One region of the Pseudomonas shiyinii genome, then DNA from elsewhere that is predicted to be linked to it. Evidence: riboswitches for the same ligand, from Rfam matches in the RefSeq annotation. Region 1 holds a riboswitch; each other region holds the start of a gene.

What was found. A riboswitch is a leader RNA that binds a small molecule or an ion and turns the genes downstream of it on or off. The one in region 1 is predicted to bind cobalamin.
Region 2: it holds a riboswitch for cobalamin, as region 1 does, so the genes downstream of both, ACXHGZ_RS11270 (CbtB domain-containing protein) here and ACXHGZ_RS09055 (TonB-dependent receptor) in region 1, are expected to answer to the same signal.
Region 3: it holds a riboswitch for cobalamin, as region 1 does, so the genes downstream of both, cobO (cob(I)yrinic acid a,c-diamide adenosyltransferase) here and ACXHGZ_RS09055 (TonB-dependent receptor) in region 1, are expected to answer to the same signal.
Region 4: it holds a riboswitch for cobalamin, as region 1 does, so the genes downstream of both, ACXHGZ_RS10245 (ABC transporter ATP-binding protein) here and ACXHGZ_RS09055 (TonB-dependent receptor) in region 1, are expected to answer to the same signal.

Annotation. Positions count from the first base shown of each region.
Region 1 covers NZ_CM161522.1:1,983,444-1,987,308, reverse strand. Annotated here, with positions in the region: gene lpxO (lipid A hydroxylase LpxO) at 1-480, shown strand, start outside; gene ACXHGZ_RS09065 (carboxymuconolactone decarboxylase family protein) at 562-906, shown strand; gene ACXHGZ_RS09060 (GNAT family N-acetyltransferase) at 965-1,534, shown strand; cobalamin riboswitch at 1,576-1,781, shown strand; gene ACXHGZ_RS09055 (TonB-dependent receptor) at 1,892-3,865, shown strand, end outside.
Region 2 covers NZ_CM161522.1:2,478,864-2,482,728, reverse strand. Annotated here, with positions in the region: gene cobM (precorrin-4 C(11)-methyltransferase) at 1-727, opposite strand, end outside; gene ACXHGZ_RS11280 (cobalamin biosynthesis protein) at 764-1,156, opposite strand; gene ACXHGZ_RS11275 (CbtA family protein) at 1,174-1,863, opposite strand; gene ACXHGZ_RS11270 (CbtB domain-containing protein) at 1,874-2,059, opposite strand; cobalamin riboswitch at 2,155-2,375, opposite strand; cobalamin riboswitch at 2,517-2,714, shown strand; gene cobW (cobalamin biosynthesis protein CobW) at 2,814-3,865, shown strand, end outside.
Region 3 covers NZ_CM161522.1:965,651-969,515, forward strand. Annotated here, with positions in the region: gene ACXHGZ_RS04600 (PQQ-dependent sugar dehydrogenase) at 1-1,224, opposite strand, end outside; cobalamin riboswitch at 1,374-1,597, shown strand; gene cobO (cob(I)yrinic acid a,c-diamide adenosyltransferase) at 1,719-2,330, shown strand; gene ACXHGZ_RS04610 (cobyrinic acid a,c-diamide synthase CobB) at 2,327-3,622, shown strand; gene bluB (5,6-dimethylbenzimidazole synthase) at 3,619-3,865, shown strand, end outside.
Region 4 covers NZ_CM161522.1:2,261,549-2,265,413, forward strand. Annotated here, with positions in the region: gene ACXHGZ_RS10240 (DEAD/DEAH box helicase) at 1-1,442, shown strand, start outside; cobalamin riboswitch at 1,647-1,853, shown strand; gene ACXHGZ_RS10245 (ABC transporter ATP-binding protein) at 1,962-2,738, shown strand; gene ACXHGZ_RS10250 (ABC transporter substrate-binding protein) at 2,735-3,703, shown strand; gene ACXHGZ_RS10255 (FecCD family ABC transporter permease) at 3,703-3,865, shown strand, end outside.

The sequences.
Region 1 (3,865 bases):
GCCATGTTCGCCACCCTGCCGCCGGGCGCCAAACTGGTACGTCACCGTGACCCCTATGCCGGCTCCTACCGCTACCACCTGGGCCTGGACACACCGAACGACGACGGCTGCTACATCGACGTCGATGGCCAGAAGTATTCCTGGCGCGACGGCGAGGCGGTGGTGTTCGACGAGACCTACATCCACTACGCCGCCAACACCACCGAGCACAATCGCATCATTCTGTTCTGCGATGTCGAGCGCCCGCTCAAGTACCGCTGGGCAACTGCCTTCAACCGCTGGTTCAGCCGCAACGTCATGGCCGCCGCCGCCGCGCCCAACGATGCCAATGACAAGACCGGCGGCATCAACCGCCTGTTCACTCGCATCTACAAGATTCGCGAACGCGGCAAGGCGATGAAGAAACGCAACCGTACCCGCTACTACCTGGAAAAGTGGGCCGTGGTCGCGGCGCTGGTGCTGTTCTTCATCTACATCTGACGCGGCCCCTGAGAGGCGGGCAAGGGTAGAATCTTCGACTAGCCTGAAAGCTCCTGTTGCCAACCCTACAAGGTGAAGACGATGAGCATGATGGACTGGGACGCCTACCGTAAGCAGTTGATGGCCGGCATCGGCGATCTCAAGCAGCTGTCCCCCGACACCGTGGCCGGCTACATGACCGCCAGCGGTGCCGGGGCCAAGACCAACCACCTCGATGCCAAGACCCGCGAGTTGATCTCCCTGGCGGTGGCCGTCACCACCCGCTGCGATGGGTGCATCGCCGTCCATTCCCAGCAGGCCGTCAAGCACGGCGCCACCCGCGAGGAAATCGCCGAAGCCCTTGGCGTGGCCGTGGCGATGAATGCGGGCGCCGCCCTGGTGTATTCGGCCCGGGTCATGGACGCTGTGGGCAAGGCCAACGATTGACCGTACCGGCGCCGCCCTGCGCGGCGGCGCCGGGCCAACCCGACTCTACGGAGCTGCAATGATTCACATCCGCCCCATGACGCCAGAAGACTTCGAGCACTTCTGGCCGACCTTCCAGGCCATCGTCCAGGCCCGCCAGACCTACGCCTTCGACCCCGACCTCAGCTTCGAGCAAGCCCGCCACCTGTGGCTTTCGCTACCGCTGCGCACCCTGGTGGCCGAAGCCGACGGCCAACTGCTGGGCTCGTACTACCTCAAGGCCAACGCAGCAGGCCCCGGCAGCCATGTCGGCAACTGTGGCTACATGGTCGCCGAGGCCGCCCGCGGTCGTGGCGTGGCGCGGCTGATGTGCGAACACTCGCAGAAGCTGGCACGCCAGGAAGGCTTCCTGGCCCTGCAGTTCAACTCGGTGGTGGCCAGCAACGAAGTGGCCGTGGCGCTGTGGCACAAGCTTGGCTTCGAGACTGTCGGCCGGCTGCCCAAGGCCTACCGCCATGCCCAGCTGGGGCTGGTGGACTGCCTGGTGATGTACAAATGGCTGGCCGATGAGCCGGTGGTGGAAAAGCCGCCGCTGCTGATCGGGCGCAAGAACATCGAGGCCCGCGTCTCGCGCCGGCGCGGTCGCTGACCCCTCCCCTGCGCATTTGACTCCCTCGCCGATCGATGGTCAGATGCGCGCCAGCTTCAGGTGTCCTGCGCCGCCGCGCGCAGGGTGAAACGGGAAGCCGGTGCGTCCTTTACAGGGCAAGTCCGGCGCTGCCCCCGCAACGGTAAGCGAGCGAACCCTTCGACACACCACTGTGCCTGTGCATGGGAAGGTGAAGGCGTTCGTGACCCTCGCAAGCCCGGAGACCGGCCTGGAGCTTCGTTGGCAACCCCGCGGTGGGCGGGCGCAGGCCGGTTTCGCGTGCGCCCCTGCGTGCGTGTCAGGTCTCCATGCGTTGTTTCCACCGGGATCCATTCCTTCCTGCAACCGTGGAACGACATGTCCCGTACCTACAAGCTTCACACCCTGGCGGCCTGCCTGGCCGTCGCCCTGCCGGCCTGGCCCGATGAGCCCGACGGCCAGGTCCTGACACTCCCCTCTACAGCGATCACCGAGGCCCTCGACCCGCAGGCCATCGACCTGGGCACCCCTACCCAGGCCGGCTCGCGCCTGGGCCTGAGCGCGCTGGAAACGCCGGCCAGCACCAGCACCATCAGCGCCGAGCAGATCCAGAGGCGTAACAACGCCACGCTCCAGGACGCCGTCACCCGCTCGCCCGGCATCACCTTCACCGGCAGCCCGGGCGACGGCAACACCGGCCTTTCGGCCCGGGGTTTCGAAGGCCAAAGCTCGGTGATGACGCTGTTCGATGGCTCACGCCTGTACAGTGGCGCAGGCACCCTGACCTTCCCGGTCGACCCATGGATGATCGAGCGGATCGAGGTCATCCGTGGGCCGGCCTCGGTGCTCTACGGCGAAGGTGCCACCGGCGCAGTGGTCAATGCGATCCCGAAGAAGCCGTTCGCCGGGCCGGTGCACAACCACCTGCGTCTGGGCTACGGCGCCTGGGACCGGCAACAGCTGGCCTTGGACAGCGGCGGCAGCCTTGGCCAACGGTTGAGCTACCGGGTGACCCTGAACCGGCAGGCCGGCAACGGCTGGGTCGAGCGCACCGACTCGCGCAGCCTGGCCCTGAGCGCCGCCCTGCGCCTGGACGCCAGCGACAACCTGAGTTTCACCCTCGCCCACGAACGCGGCGACACCGAACCGGCCAACGACTACGGCACCCCACTGATCGATGGGCACTACCGCAGCAGCCTGCGCAAGAAGAACTACAACATCGACAACGACGTGCAGCGCTATCGGGACCAGTGGACGCGCCTGAACACCGACTGGCACATTCACGACAGCCTGTCGGCCAGCAACCAGCTCTACTACATCAAGAGCCGACGGCATTGGCGCAACGCCGAGTCGTACACCTGGAACCCGGCCGAAGGCGTGCTCGAGCGTGGCAGCTTCCTGCAGATCAAGCACAACCAGGAGCAGTTCGGCGACCGCCAGAGCTTCACGTTCGACCATACCCTGTTCGGGCGCGCCAGCAAGACCGTGATCGGCGCCGAGTACAACAAGATCCGCTTCAACGTCGACAGCAATGCCCCCTTCGATGACGGCAATGTGGACACGCTCGATCCGTGGAACCCGGCCCCGGGCCGATTCCACAGCCTGTCGCCGACACGCCCGCAGACCTTGTCCGTCACCCACACCTTCTCCACCTTCCTGGAAAACCGCACCGCGCTGACCGAGCGCCTGTCGCTGGTGACTGGTGTGCGCCGCGACCAAAACCATGTGGAGCGCAACGACCTGGTGAATGAAACCCGTAGCGATCGTAGCCTGCGCGGAGGCAACTGGCGTGCCGGCCTGGTGTTCGCGGTCACGCCGGACCTGTCCCTGTATGGCCAACACTCCACCAGCGAAGACGGCATCGGCGACCTGCTGACCTTGCGTCCGGAACAGCGCTACGACCTGACCAAAGCCAGGCAGACCGAACTGGGCCTCAAGCAGCGCTTCTGGGATGGCCGGGGCGAATGGACATTGGCCGCCTACCACATCGTCAAGCACAAACTGCTGGTCGCCGACCCGGTGAACCACGGCCTGCAGCAGGCCGGCCAGCAGACCTCCGACGGCCTCGAAGCGTCCGTGGAGCTGGCATTGGCCAACCAATGGCAGGTCTCGGCCAACGCCTCGGTGGTACGTGCAAGGTTCGACGACTATCTCGAGCACACCGCAACCGGCATCATGGACCGCGCCGGCAACCGCCCGGCCAACGTGCCACGGCGCACGGCCAACCTATGGGTGAGCAAGGGGCTGGGCCAGGATGTCGAAGCCGGCCTTGGGTTGCGTTACGTGGACCAGCGCTACGACAGCGCGGCCAACCAGGGTAGTGTTCCGGGATATACGGTGGTCGATGGCACT
Region 2 (3,865 bases), 500 kb from region 1:
CGTGCCCGGCCCGGTACAAGGCCGACTCGGCGAATGGGGTGTCGCCCAGTACATGACCCACCAGGATCAATGCCGTGCGCCGGAAGCCTTTGGCTGCCGTGAGCGCGACGATATCCTGCAAGGTCCCTCGCACCCAGTCCTGGTCCGGCCAGGTGGCGCGGTGCACCACGGCAGCCGGGCAATCCGGGCCGTAGTGGGGCAACAGCTCGGCGACGATGCGCTCAAGGTGCTTGACGCCCAGGTGGATCGCCAGGGTGCTGCGGTGCCGGGCCAGGTCGGCCAACTGCTCGCCCGCGGGCATGGGCGAGCTGTCCCCGTAGCGGGTGAGGATCACTGTCTGCGCCACTTGCGGCAAGGTCAGCTCGCAGCCGAGCAAGGCTGCGCTGGCGGCAGTGGCCGTGACGCCCGGGATCACCTGGTAGTCGATACCCAGCTCGCGCAGGTGGCGGATCTGCTCGCCGATCGCCCCGTACAGGCTCGGATCGCCACTGTGCACGCGGGCGACATCATGGCCTTGTTCATGGGCGTTGCGCATGGCTGCGATGATCTGGTCGAGGTGCAGTTCGGCGCTGTTGATCACCGTATGGGCATTATGGCCCTGCAGGACGGCTGCGGGCACCAGGGAGCCGGCATAGATGATCACCGGGCACTGACGGATCAGGCGCTGGCCCTTGATCGTGATCAGTTCCGGATCGCCGGGGCCGGCACCGATGAAGAAGACCGTCATGGAAAATCCTTGCAGTAGGGCAATAGAAAGCGGCGATTATCGGCTGCACGCCAAGGCAACGGTAGCCCGGTCGCCTACTTGGCGTGGCACCAGCAACCGGGGCGTCCCTTGTTTTTGTGCGGCCAACGCCAATGCTGCACTTTCGGCGACCCCCCAGCAGCCGCTGTGGTTGAATGCGGCGGCCGAGCGATGGCTGAGCAATGGTTCGAAGGTATGCAATTGTACGGACGGAAACAGCGTCAGGGCGAGCCCGAGGCGGCTGGCCAGTGCCTGCAACCCGGCTTCTTCGGCCTTGAGGTCGATGCTGGTGATGCCGCGCAATTGCGCCAGTTGCAGGCCATGGGCAGCCAGTGTGTCACGCAGGAGCCGCTCGAGGTGGTCGGCCGGGCATCCTCTGCGGCACCCAAAGCCGGCGTAGAACGCCGGCAACAGGGGAGGGCGAGTCATCAGGCCTGGCTGGAACGACGATAAAGCCAGGCGCTGAGCAGGCCGAGGGCGAGCCAGAAGGCCGCGTTGGTCAACCAGGAGGCAAGCTTGAATTGGGCTTCCAGGGCCTCGGGGGCCAGGCTCTCATGGACGGTTGGTTGTGGGGCGCCGACCAGGTGGGGAATCGCCAGCAAGGCCACGCCGAGCGTCTTGAACAGCCAGTGCCGAGCGAACACCGCCAGTGCCAGGCCTGCGGCGGTGGCAGCCGCTGTGCTGGCCCACCAGGCCTGACGTTGGCCCAGGTCGGCCGCGACAGTGCCTGGCAGTTCCGGGGGCAGCCCGAGGGTCGGCGCCAGGCAGAACACCGCAAAGCCGGCCAGCCCCCATAGCGCACCGGTGCTCAACGTGCGGGGCTCGCGCAGGCTGTACAGCGCAGCAAGGACCAGGGCGAAGCCGACGGCCACCACCAGGTTGCCACCGGTCGTGGACACTAGGCGTTGCCAGCCGTCTTCAGGGGCCCAGGCTTCGGCGTCGTGGGTGTGGGCGGCCACGCCATCGTCATGCGCGTGGTGCTCGGCGCTCGGGGCGTTGTTCTCGTAGGTTTCCGCCTGGAGAATCAGCGGCGTGACCCAGAGACTCTGCAACAAGGTCAGCAACAGGGCAGCGAGCAGCCCGCTGAAGCCGGCGGTTCGGGCAATGCGCTTGATCATGCAGGCGTACTCAGTGGCAAGGGAAGGCGGCGCTGTGGCGGGTATCGTGGGCGGCGTTGTGCACGGCCTCGATGTGCGAGAAGCCGGCGAAGTAGACCAGGCACAGGCCTAGCAGGCTGGCGCCGATGGCGAGGAGCACGCGCTGGCTGAGGCTGACGGGAGTGGCGATGCTGTGTTTGGCGCTGGTGACGGACATGACGCGTTCCTCTGCTTTTTTATGGGCGACGGGCACGGGCGTCACGCCTGGGCAGAGCTTGCCCAAGGCACACGACAGCACCCGCCCACCGCGGGGTGTTCATTCGTCGTCAGGCCGGTCTCCGGGCTGGCGAGGAGGAGGCAGGCTCCCTGGACAGCGTCACCTTCCCATGCCATACGACGCGGCACAGTGGTCAAGACGCGCACTCGCTTACCGTTGCGGGGGCAGCACCGGCCTTGCCCGGCCCCTTGGGGCCTGCGACGCACCGGTTTCCCGTTTCACCCCCCGAGGGGGCACCTGAACGCAAGGTGCAAGCAAAGCATGCGGCCGATGCTCCGTCAATTGGTGCCGTAGGAGCATCTCCTGTGGGTGCGGGTAAACCCGCTCCCACAAAATCCGTTCTCTATGGAGATGGAGGGAATACTGCGCTGATGGTTGACCGCCTACCCACCACTGCGTAGCCTTGCCGCTTCGAGGTTCTGCGGCGTCGGCCGCAGCTAAGACGGGAACGCGGTCCAAGCCGCGGCTGCCCCCGCAACTGTAGGCACTGAACAGGATCGACACAGCCACTGCGCTCCGCGTGGGAAGGCGTCGCTCCACCGGCTACGGCCGGTACGGTGCAAGCCAGGAGACCTGCCTCGTGACGTTTTCGACTTTCAACCGGGCGGGGTGATCCGGTGGCGAACGAGCCCGGCCGACAAGCCCGAGGCTTTCGTCCTGCATGCCCGCGCCATCCTGCCAAGGGCATCGCGACATGAAAACACTGGCCAAGCTCCCCGTCACCATCGTCACCGGCTTCCTCGGCTCGGGCAAGACCACCCTGCTTCGGCACATGCTCGACAACGCCCAGGGCCGGCGCATCGCGGTCATCGTCAACGAGTTCGGCGAACTGGGCATCGATGGCGAAATCCTCAAGCAATGCAGCATCGGTTGCACCGAGGAGGAAGCCAGTGGCCGTGTCTACGAACTGGCCAACGGTTGCCTGTGCTGCACCGTGCAGGAAGAGTTCTTCCCGGTCATGCGTGAACTGGTGGCACGCCGCGCTGACCTGGACCACATTCTCATCGAAACCAGCGGCCTGGCCTTGCCCAAGCCACTGGTACAGGCCTTCCAGTGGCCGGAAATCCGCAACGCCTGCACCGTCGACGCAGTGATCACCGTGGTCGACAGCCCGGCGGTGGCCGCCGGTACCTTCGCGGCCTATCCCGACCAGGTGGATGCCCAGCGCAAGCTCGACCCCAACCTGGACCATGAGTCGCCTCTGCACGAGCTGTTCGCCGACCAGTTGGCCAGCGCCGACCTGGTGGTGCTCAACAAGGCTGACCTGATCGATGCTACAGGCCTGGCCAAGGTCCGTGCCGAGGTGCTGGAGGAGCTGCCGCCGGCGGTCAAGGTCATCGAGGCCAGCAGCGGCCGCCTGCCGCTTGAGGTGCTGCTTGGTGTAGGGGCCGAAGCCGAGGCGCACATCGACGGTCGCCGTACCCACCATGATGCCCATCACGACGGCGATGACCATGACGATCACGACCACGATGCCTTCGACTCCATTTCCATCGACCTGCCGGAGGCGGACGAGAGCCTGCTGCTCGACGCCCTGACCCAACTGGTGGTGGAGTTCGGCATCCTGCGCGCCAAGGGCTTCGCCGCCATCCCCGGCAAGCCCATGCGCTTGCTGATCCAGGGCGTCGGCACCCGCTTCGACAAGCACTTCGACCGTGCCTGGCGCGCCGAAGAGCCGCGCATCACGCGCCTGGTGCTGATCGGCCAGGACCTGGACGCCGCGCAGCTGGAAGCGCGCCTGCGCCA
Region 3 (3,865 bases), 1.0 Mb from region 1:
CCCCATCGCCTTGCCCTTGCCGTCGACGAACCCCGTCAACACATCCACCGGCTTCCCGGCAGGCCTCCCCTCATCACTGAACGGCACGAAAATCACCTTGTACCCACTGTGCGGCTTGCGATTCCAAGAGCCATGCTGCCCTACGAACGCCCCCTGCTCGAACGGCGCCGGCAACACCCCCGGCTGGGCGAACTCAAGCCCAAGCGACGCCGTGTGTGGCCCTACCGCATAATCTGGTACGATCGCCTGCGCGACTTTCGCCGGGTCCTGCGGCTCGACCCGCAAGTCCACATGTTGGCCGTAGTAGCTATACGGCCAGCCATAGAACCCGCCATCCTTCACCGAGGTGATGTAGTCCGGCACCAGGTCGCTACCGATCTCGTCACGCTCGTTGACCGCTGTCCACAACACCTCTGTGCGCGGCTCCCAGGCCAACCCGTTGGGGTTACGCAGGCCCGAGGCGAAGATCCGATGTTCGCCATTGGCCGGGTCAACCTCCCAGATCGCTGCCCGACCCTGTTCCTTGTCCAGCCCGTTCTCGCCCACGTTGCTGTTGGAGCCGACCGTGACATACAGCTTCTTGCCGTCGCGGCTGGCGATCACGTTCTTGGTCCAATGGTGATTCAACGGGCCTCCAGGCAGGTCCACCACCTTGCGGCCCTCCTGGCGCAGTTGCATGGCGCCCGGCTCATAGTGAAAGCGCAGCAGCCGGTCGGTATCGGCGACATACAGGTCCTTGCCCACCAATGCCATGCCGAACGGTGAGTTGAGCCCTTCGATGAAGGTCGTGCGGAGTTCCGCGACGCCATCATGGTCGGCATCGCGCAGCAGGGTGATGCGATTGGCGCTGGGCACACCAGCGCCGGCGCGCTCCATGACCTTGCGCATCACCCAGCCGCGAATCCCCTTGCCATCCTCGGGCTTGGCCGGGGCGTTGGTCTCTGCCACCAGTACATCGCCGTTGGGCAGCACATAGAGCCAGCGCGGGTGGTCCAGGTTTCTGGCGAAGGCGACCACCTGCGTACCGGTAGCCGATTTGGGTTTGGCACCCTCTGGCCAGCCGATGGCGGGCGCGATGTTCACGGTCGGGATCAGCGTCTTGTTGGGCGCCGGCAGCTGCGGCGACGGGCCGCTGCCAGCGCTGACGTCGAGGCGCGCAGACTCTCCGCACCCGCCAAGGCTGGTGGCCAGGGCCAACAGTATCGCGACATGCAGCCTGTCCATGCTCGGACTCCTCATCGGGCTTGTGCCAATTGAGAGTCGGGAGCGGGGGCGTAGGTTCACTTCGGTCATGCAGGGCACTCGGCCACAGAGTGTCGTATGAACGCCTCTATCGACTGCCTTCATTTGACGCTCCCGATCCAACCCTCTAACCTTCGCGACGTGTTTCAGGTGCCCTGCCAGCCAACGCTGGGCAGGGTGAAACTGGGAAGCCGGTGGGCGCCAGCAAAGGCGCGATCCCGGCGCTGCCCCCGCAACGGTAGGTGAGTCAAAGGCCGCGCAGGGCCACTGGGGACATGCCCCGGGAAGGCGCGCGGTACAGGGGCCCGAGGCCCCGCTCACGAGCCCGGAGACCGGCCTGTCACTGCCAACGGCATCACGGAGGGTGATGCGCGGTGCACCGTGGCGCGTCTGCCACGGCTCCTGCGCGTTCTCCGGCTGCCTGCCTATCGACCTGTCGTCGCCCCATGCGCGGCGACAGCCTGCGGAGAACCCTGATGAGCGATTCCACCGAGCGCGACGAACGTCACCTGGCGCGCATGCAGCGCAAGAAGGCGATCATCGACGAACGTATCGCCAATGCCCCCAACGAATGTGGCCTGCTGCTGGTGCTCACCGGCAACGGCAAGGGCAAGAGCAGCTCGGCCTTCGGCATGCTCGCCCGCGCCCTGGGCCACGGCATGCAGTGTGGCGTGGTGCAGTTCATCAAGGGCCGCAACAGCACCGGCGAAGAGCTGTTCTTCCGCCGCTTCCCCGAACAGGTGCGCTACCACGTGATGGGCGAGGGCTTTACCTGGGAAACCCAGGATCGCCAGCGCGACATCGCCGCCGCCGAAGCCGCCTGGGCGGTTTCGCGCCAGATGCTGCAAGACCCTTCGGTGCAGTTCGTGGTGCTCGATGAACTGAACATCGCCCTCAAGCACGGTTATCTTGACCTCGACCAGGTACTGGCCGATATCCAGGCGCGCCCGCCGATGCAACACGTGATCGTCACCGGCCGTGCCGCGAAGCCGGAGATGATCGAGTTGGCCGACACCGTTACCGAAATGGGCGTGGTCAAGCATGCCTTCCAGGCCGGAATCCGCGCCCAGAAGGGCGTGGAACTATGAACCAGCTCCGGCACTGCCCGGCGGTGCTGATCGCGGCACCGGCGTCCGGCCAAGGCAAGACCACGGTCACCGCCGCCCTGGCACGCCTGCACCGCAACCTGGGCCGCAAGGTCCGGGTCTTCAAGTGCGGGCCGGACTTCCTCGACCCGATGATCCTCGAACGCGCCAGCGGCGCACCGGTGTACCAGCTCGACCTGTGGATGATCGGCGCCGAGGAAAGCCGGCGCCTGCTCTGGGAGGCGGCGGGCGAGGCCGACCTGATCCTGATCGAAGGGGTCATGGGGTTGTTCGATGGCACCCCGTCGAGCGCTGACCTGGCCCGTCATTTCGGCGTGCCGGTGCTGGCGGTGATCGATGGCACCGCCATGGCCCAGACCTTCGGCGCCCTGGCCCTGGGCCTGGCGCGCTACCAGCCCGACCTGCCCTTTGCCGGGGTGCTGGCCAACCGGGTCGGCAGCCTGCGCCACGCACAATTGCTCGAAGGCAGCCTGACCGAGGGCCTGCGCTGGTACGGCGGTTTATCCCGCGAGCGCGGCATCGAGCTGCCCAGCCGCCACCTGGGGCTGGTCCAGGCCAGCGAACTCAACGACCTGGACATGCGCCTGGATGCTGCCGCCGATGCCCTGGGTGCCAGCTGTGACGCCGCCTTGCCGCCACCGGTGGCGTTCGATGCGCCTGTGCCTGCGGCCAGCGCCGCGACCTTGGCTGGCGTGCGTATCGGCGTCGCCCGGGACGAAGCCTTCGCCTTCACCTATGGGGCCAACCTCGACCTACTGCGCCGGTTGGGGGCGCAACTGCTGTTCTTCTCACCGGTACATGACCTTGAGCTGCCGCCGGTCGACAGCCTCTACCTGCCCGGCGGCTACCCGGAGCTGCACCACCGCACCCTGGCCGGCAACGCACCGATGCTGGAGGCGATCCGCGCCCACCACGCCCAGGGCAAACCTTTGTTGGCCGAATGCGGCGGCATGCTCTACCTGCTCGACGCCCTCACCGACGTGGCCGGTGAGCGGGCCGAGCTGCTCGGCCTGCTGCCGGGCGAGGCGGTGATGCAAAAGCGCCTGGCGGCCCTGGCCTTGCAAGCGGTGGAGCTGCCCGAAGGCACCTTGCGTGGCCATACCTACCATCATTCCCTGACCACGACCACGCTCGAGCCGATCGCGCGTGGGCAAAGCCCCAACGGCGGGCGTGGCAACGAGGCGGTGTATCGCATCGGCCGCCTGACTGCGTCCTACGTGCACTTCTATTTCCCCTCCAACCCCGACGCGGCGGCGGCGCTGCTGCGACCATGAGCGAGCATGCCTTCTCCGCTGCCGAGCGCGCTGCGGTCTATCGCGCCATCGGCGAGCGCCGCGACATGCGCCATTTCGCCGGCGGCGAGGTGGCGCCGGAGCTGCTCGCCCGCCTGCTGGCCGCGGCCCACCAGGCCCCCAGCGTCGGCCTGATGCAGCCGTGGCGCTTCATTCGTATCAGCGAACGCACGCTGCGTGCGCGTATCCAGGCGCTGGTGGAGCAGGAGCGTGAGCGTACCGCCC
Region 4 (3,865 bases), 280 kb from region 1:
TCGCAGGTCACTTGTATAAGGTACTCAGGGGGCATAACAACCTGATCTTCCCCAACAGGCGCCAGGAGGTTGAATGGTTTGCCGACCGTCTGCGTTCACTGTGCGAGAACGATGGAGTGCCAAACGAGTTCTGGCCGCACCACGGTAGCTTGTCCAAGGACCTCCGCCAGGATGCCGAACAGGCGTTGAAGGCGGGAGACCCTCCAGCTTCTGCCGTATGCACTACCACCCTTGAGCTGGGTATCGACATCGGTAACATCAGGACGGTCGCACAGATCGGCTCCCCCCCCTCTGTTGCGAGTCTCAGGCAACGGCTTGGCCGCTCAGGTCGTCGACCCGGTGAGCCTGCTATGCTCAGAGCGTACTGCCGAGAGCGCCCCTTAACGGATCAGTCTAATCTCTCCGATCAGTTACGTGAGGGCCTTGTCCAAACGGTCGCCATGATCCGCTTGCTGATCAATGGATGGTTTGAACCACCACGGTCGGAAGGCCTACACGCCTCGACACTGGTGCAGCAGTGCTTGTCTTCGATTGCTCAGCTCGGCGGTGCCTCGGCGGCGCAATTATGGGGAAATCTCATAGCTAGCGGCAGTTTTGCGAGCGTCACCAAGCCTGATTTCCTGTCTTTGCTCAAAGGTATGGGTGAGAAAGAGTTGATCGTCCAGGACAGCTCAGGACTTCTGCTGCCAGGCGAACTCGGGGAGCGGTTAATCAACCACTATGAGTTCTACACCGCCTTCACGAGTGATGAAGAGTTTCGTTTGCTCCAGAATGGCAAACCACTTGGCTCGCTGCCCATCAGCAAACCCCTGACCAAGGAGCAACGTATCATTTTCGGCGGCAGACGCTGGCAGGTTCAGGACGTCGACCTTGAAGCGAAGGTGATCGTGGTCACGCCGGCGCGGGGCGGCGAGCCCCCTCAGTTTGATGGGCTAGGCGCGCAGGTGGATGATCGCGTCAGGCTTGAAATGCGAAACGTACTGACGGAAACCACCCCTTGTCCCTTCCTGGACAAGCATGCTCAAGCCCTACTGGAGGAAGCTCGGAGTAACTTCCGTGCCCTCGGCTTGAGTGCCGCTGCGATTGTTGGCTCAGCTAGCGTAAGCCACGTCGCGACCTGGCGAGGGGACTATACCAACGATGCGCTGGCCTTGTTGCTCAGGCATGTGGGCATTCAGTGTGAAAATACGGGACTCTTCCTGGAAGTTGCATTCGGTGGGGAGGATACGCTGCGAGCGTTGCGCGTGGTCGGCCAGATGGACATCTCAGATGTAGAGTCCATATTGGAGAACGTCGAAAACATGATCCAAGAGAAATGGGATTGGGCTCTTCCCCGCTCGCTCCTGATGAAGTCGTTTGCCTCGAGCCATCTTGATCTCCAGGCTGCAGTTTCAACAGCGCGGCTTCTTAGCCAGGACGCGCAGGACGAGGCGAATGCCTGAACCGCAACGACCTGCGTCGTATTGACCTGAACCTGCTGGTGATCTTCGAGGCCTTGATGTTCGACGTGTTGTCTCTTTCCACCGACTTCGTCTCGTAAGCTGCCGCGCGCCAAAACCTGAACCGGGTGCGCCGGTTCAGGTTTTGGCTGCGTGCGATGCCATAACGACCGCCCTGCAAGTTGACTCCCCACCCCATAAATGCTCAGATGCGCCCCAGTTTCAGGTGTCCCCTGCCGCCGCGCCGGGGATTAAACGGGAAGCCGGTGCCTCGCCTTGTGCGATCAGTCCGGCGCTGCCCCCGCAACGGTAAGCGAGCGATGCATTCGATACGCCACTGTGCCACCGGCATGGGAAGGTGAATGCCTCACGCCTCTCGCAAGCCCGGAGACCGGCCTGTCACCTCGTTTGGCAACTCCCGCGGTGGGCGGGCGCGGGCCGGTCTTGGGCAGCAGCTTGCCCGCGATTCCCTTGCGCGCCGTCATCGTCGGGTTACATTCATTCCCGGTACGGTTGCTCGTCATGTCTGCCCCTACCCTGCGTCTCGAAGGTTTGCACTGGGCACCATCGCCTGGTGGCCGGCGGCTGCTCGACGGCATTGACCTGGAGGTACTCCCCGGTGAATGCGTCGGCCTGATCGGCCCCAACGGCAGCGGCAAGACCAGCCTGCTGCGCTGCGCCTATCGCTTCACACGGCCTGATGGCGGGCGCGTGCTGCTCGAAAACGAGGACATCTGGCAGCGCCCGGCGCGCTGGGTGGCGCAGCGCATCGCGGTGATGCTCCAAGAGTTTCCCGAGGATTTTGGCCTGAGCGTACGCGATGTGGTCGCCATGGGCCGCGCGCCGCACCAGGGTTGGTTCGACGGCGATGATGACGATGCGCTGGTGAACGCCAGCCTGCATCGCCTGGGCCTGCAAGAGCGCAGCGATCATGGCTTTACCCCGTTGTCCGGTGGCGAGAAGCAGCGCGTGCTGTTGGCTCGCGCGCTGGTCCAGCAACCGCGCCTGTTGATCCTCGACGAACCCACCAACCACCTGGACCCTCGCTACCAGTTGGCCTTGCTGGAGCACTTGCGCGCCACAGGCCTGAGCCTGCTCGCCAGTTTCCACGACCTGAACCTGGCTGCGGCCTTCTGTGACCGGCTGTATGTCATCGAGGCCGGTCGCATCGTTGCCCACGGCACTCCGGCCGAGGTACTGACCGAACAATGCCTGGCCGAAGTTTTCGGTGTACGGGCACTGGTCGACCGTCACCCCGTGGCCTTTCACCCACGCATCACCTGGATCAGCCCCGCATGAAGCGAAGCCTCACCTGCCTGGCCCTGCTGGCCGCCCTGCCCTTCGTCGCCTGGGCAGGCGACTACCCCGTGACCGTGCGCAGCTGCGAGCGCGATGTCACCTTCAGCCAGCCGCCCCAGCGGGCGGTGAGCCATGACAGCAACCTGACCGGCATGCTCCTGGCCCTGGGGTTGCGCGAGCGTATGGTTGGCTTCACCGGCATCAGTGGCTGGAAGACCCTTGACCCAACCATGACGGGTGCCCTGGACGGCCTGCCGGAACTCGCGCCACGCTACCCATCGGTGGAAACCCTGCTCGATGCCAACGTCGACTTCCTCTTTGCCGGCTGGGGCTACGGCATGTACGTGGGCGGCCCGGTCACGCCACAGGCCCTGGCACCGTTCGGCATCCCGGTGTACGAGCTCAGCGAGTCCTGCTCGCGGGTCATGCCCCAGCACCGCGCCAGCCTCGATGACCTGTACCGGGACCTGGACAACCTGGGGCGCATCTTCGACGTTCGCCAGCAGGCCCAGGCCCTGATCGCCACCCTGCGCCAGCGCGTGGCGCGTGTGCAGGCGCAGGTCGCCGCTGCCTCCCAGGCGCCCCGTGTATTTCTCTATGACAGCGGCGAAGACCGCCCCACCACCTCCGGCCGCCTCGGCATGCCCCAAGCGCTGATCGAGGCGGCCGGCGGTGACAATGTAATGGCCGATGTCAACGCCAGCTGGACCGAAGTGAACTGGGAGAGCGTGGTGGAGCGCGACCCGCAGGTGATCGTGATCGTCGACTACGGCCCGACCTCCTGGCAGCAGAAGCGCGACTTCCTGCTCGCGCACCCGGCCCTGGGCGAGGTGACGGCCATCCGCGAACGACGTTTCGTGGTGCTCTCCTATATTCAGGTCACCCCATCGGTGGACAACGCCAGCGCCATCGAGCAGTTGGCAGCGGCGCTGCATCCCCGCCTGTTCGCAGGCACACTGCAGTGATGCCGATACGTGATCGTCGCGCCTACCGGTTGTTGCTCGTCGCGCTGCTGATGGCAATGCTGTGCTCGTGTCTGGTGTCCCTGGGGTTCGGTGCTGCCCAGGTACCCCTGGCCGATGTGCTGGGTATCGTGTTGCAACAGGCAGGCCTGGCCGACCCAGGGG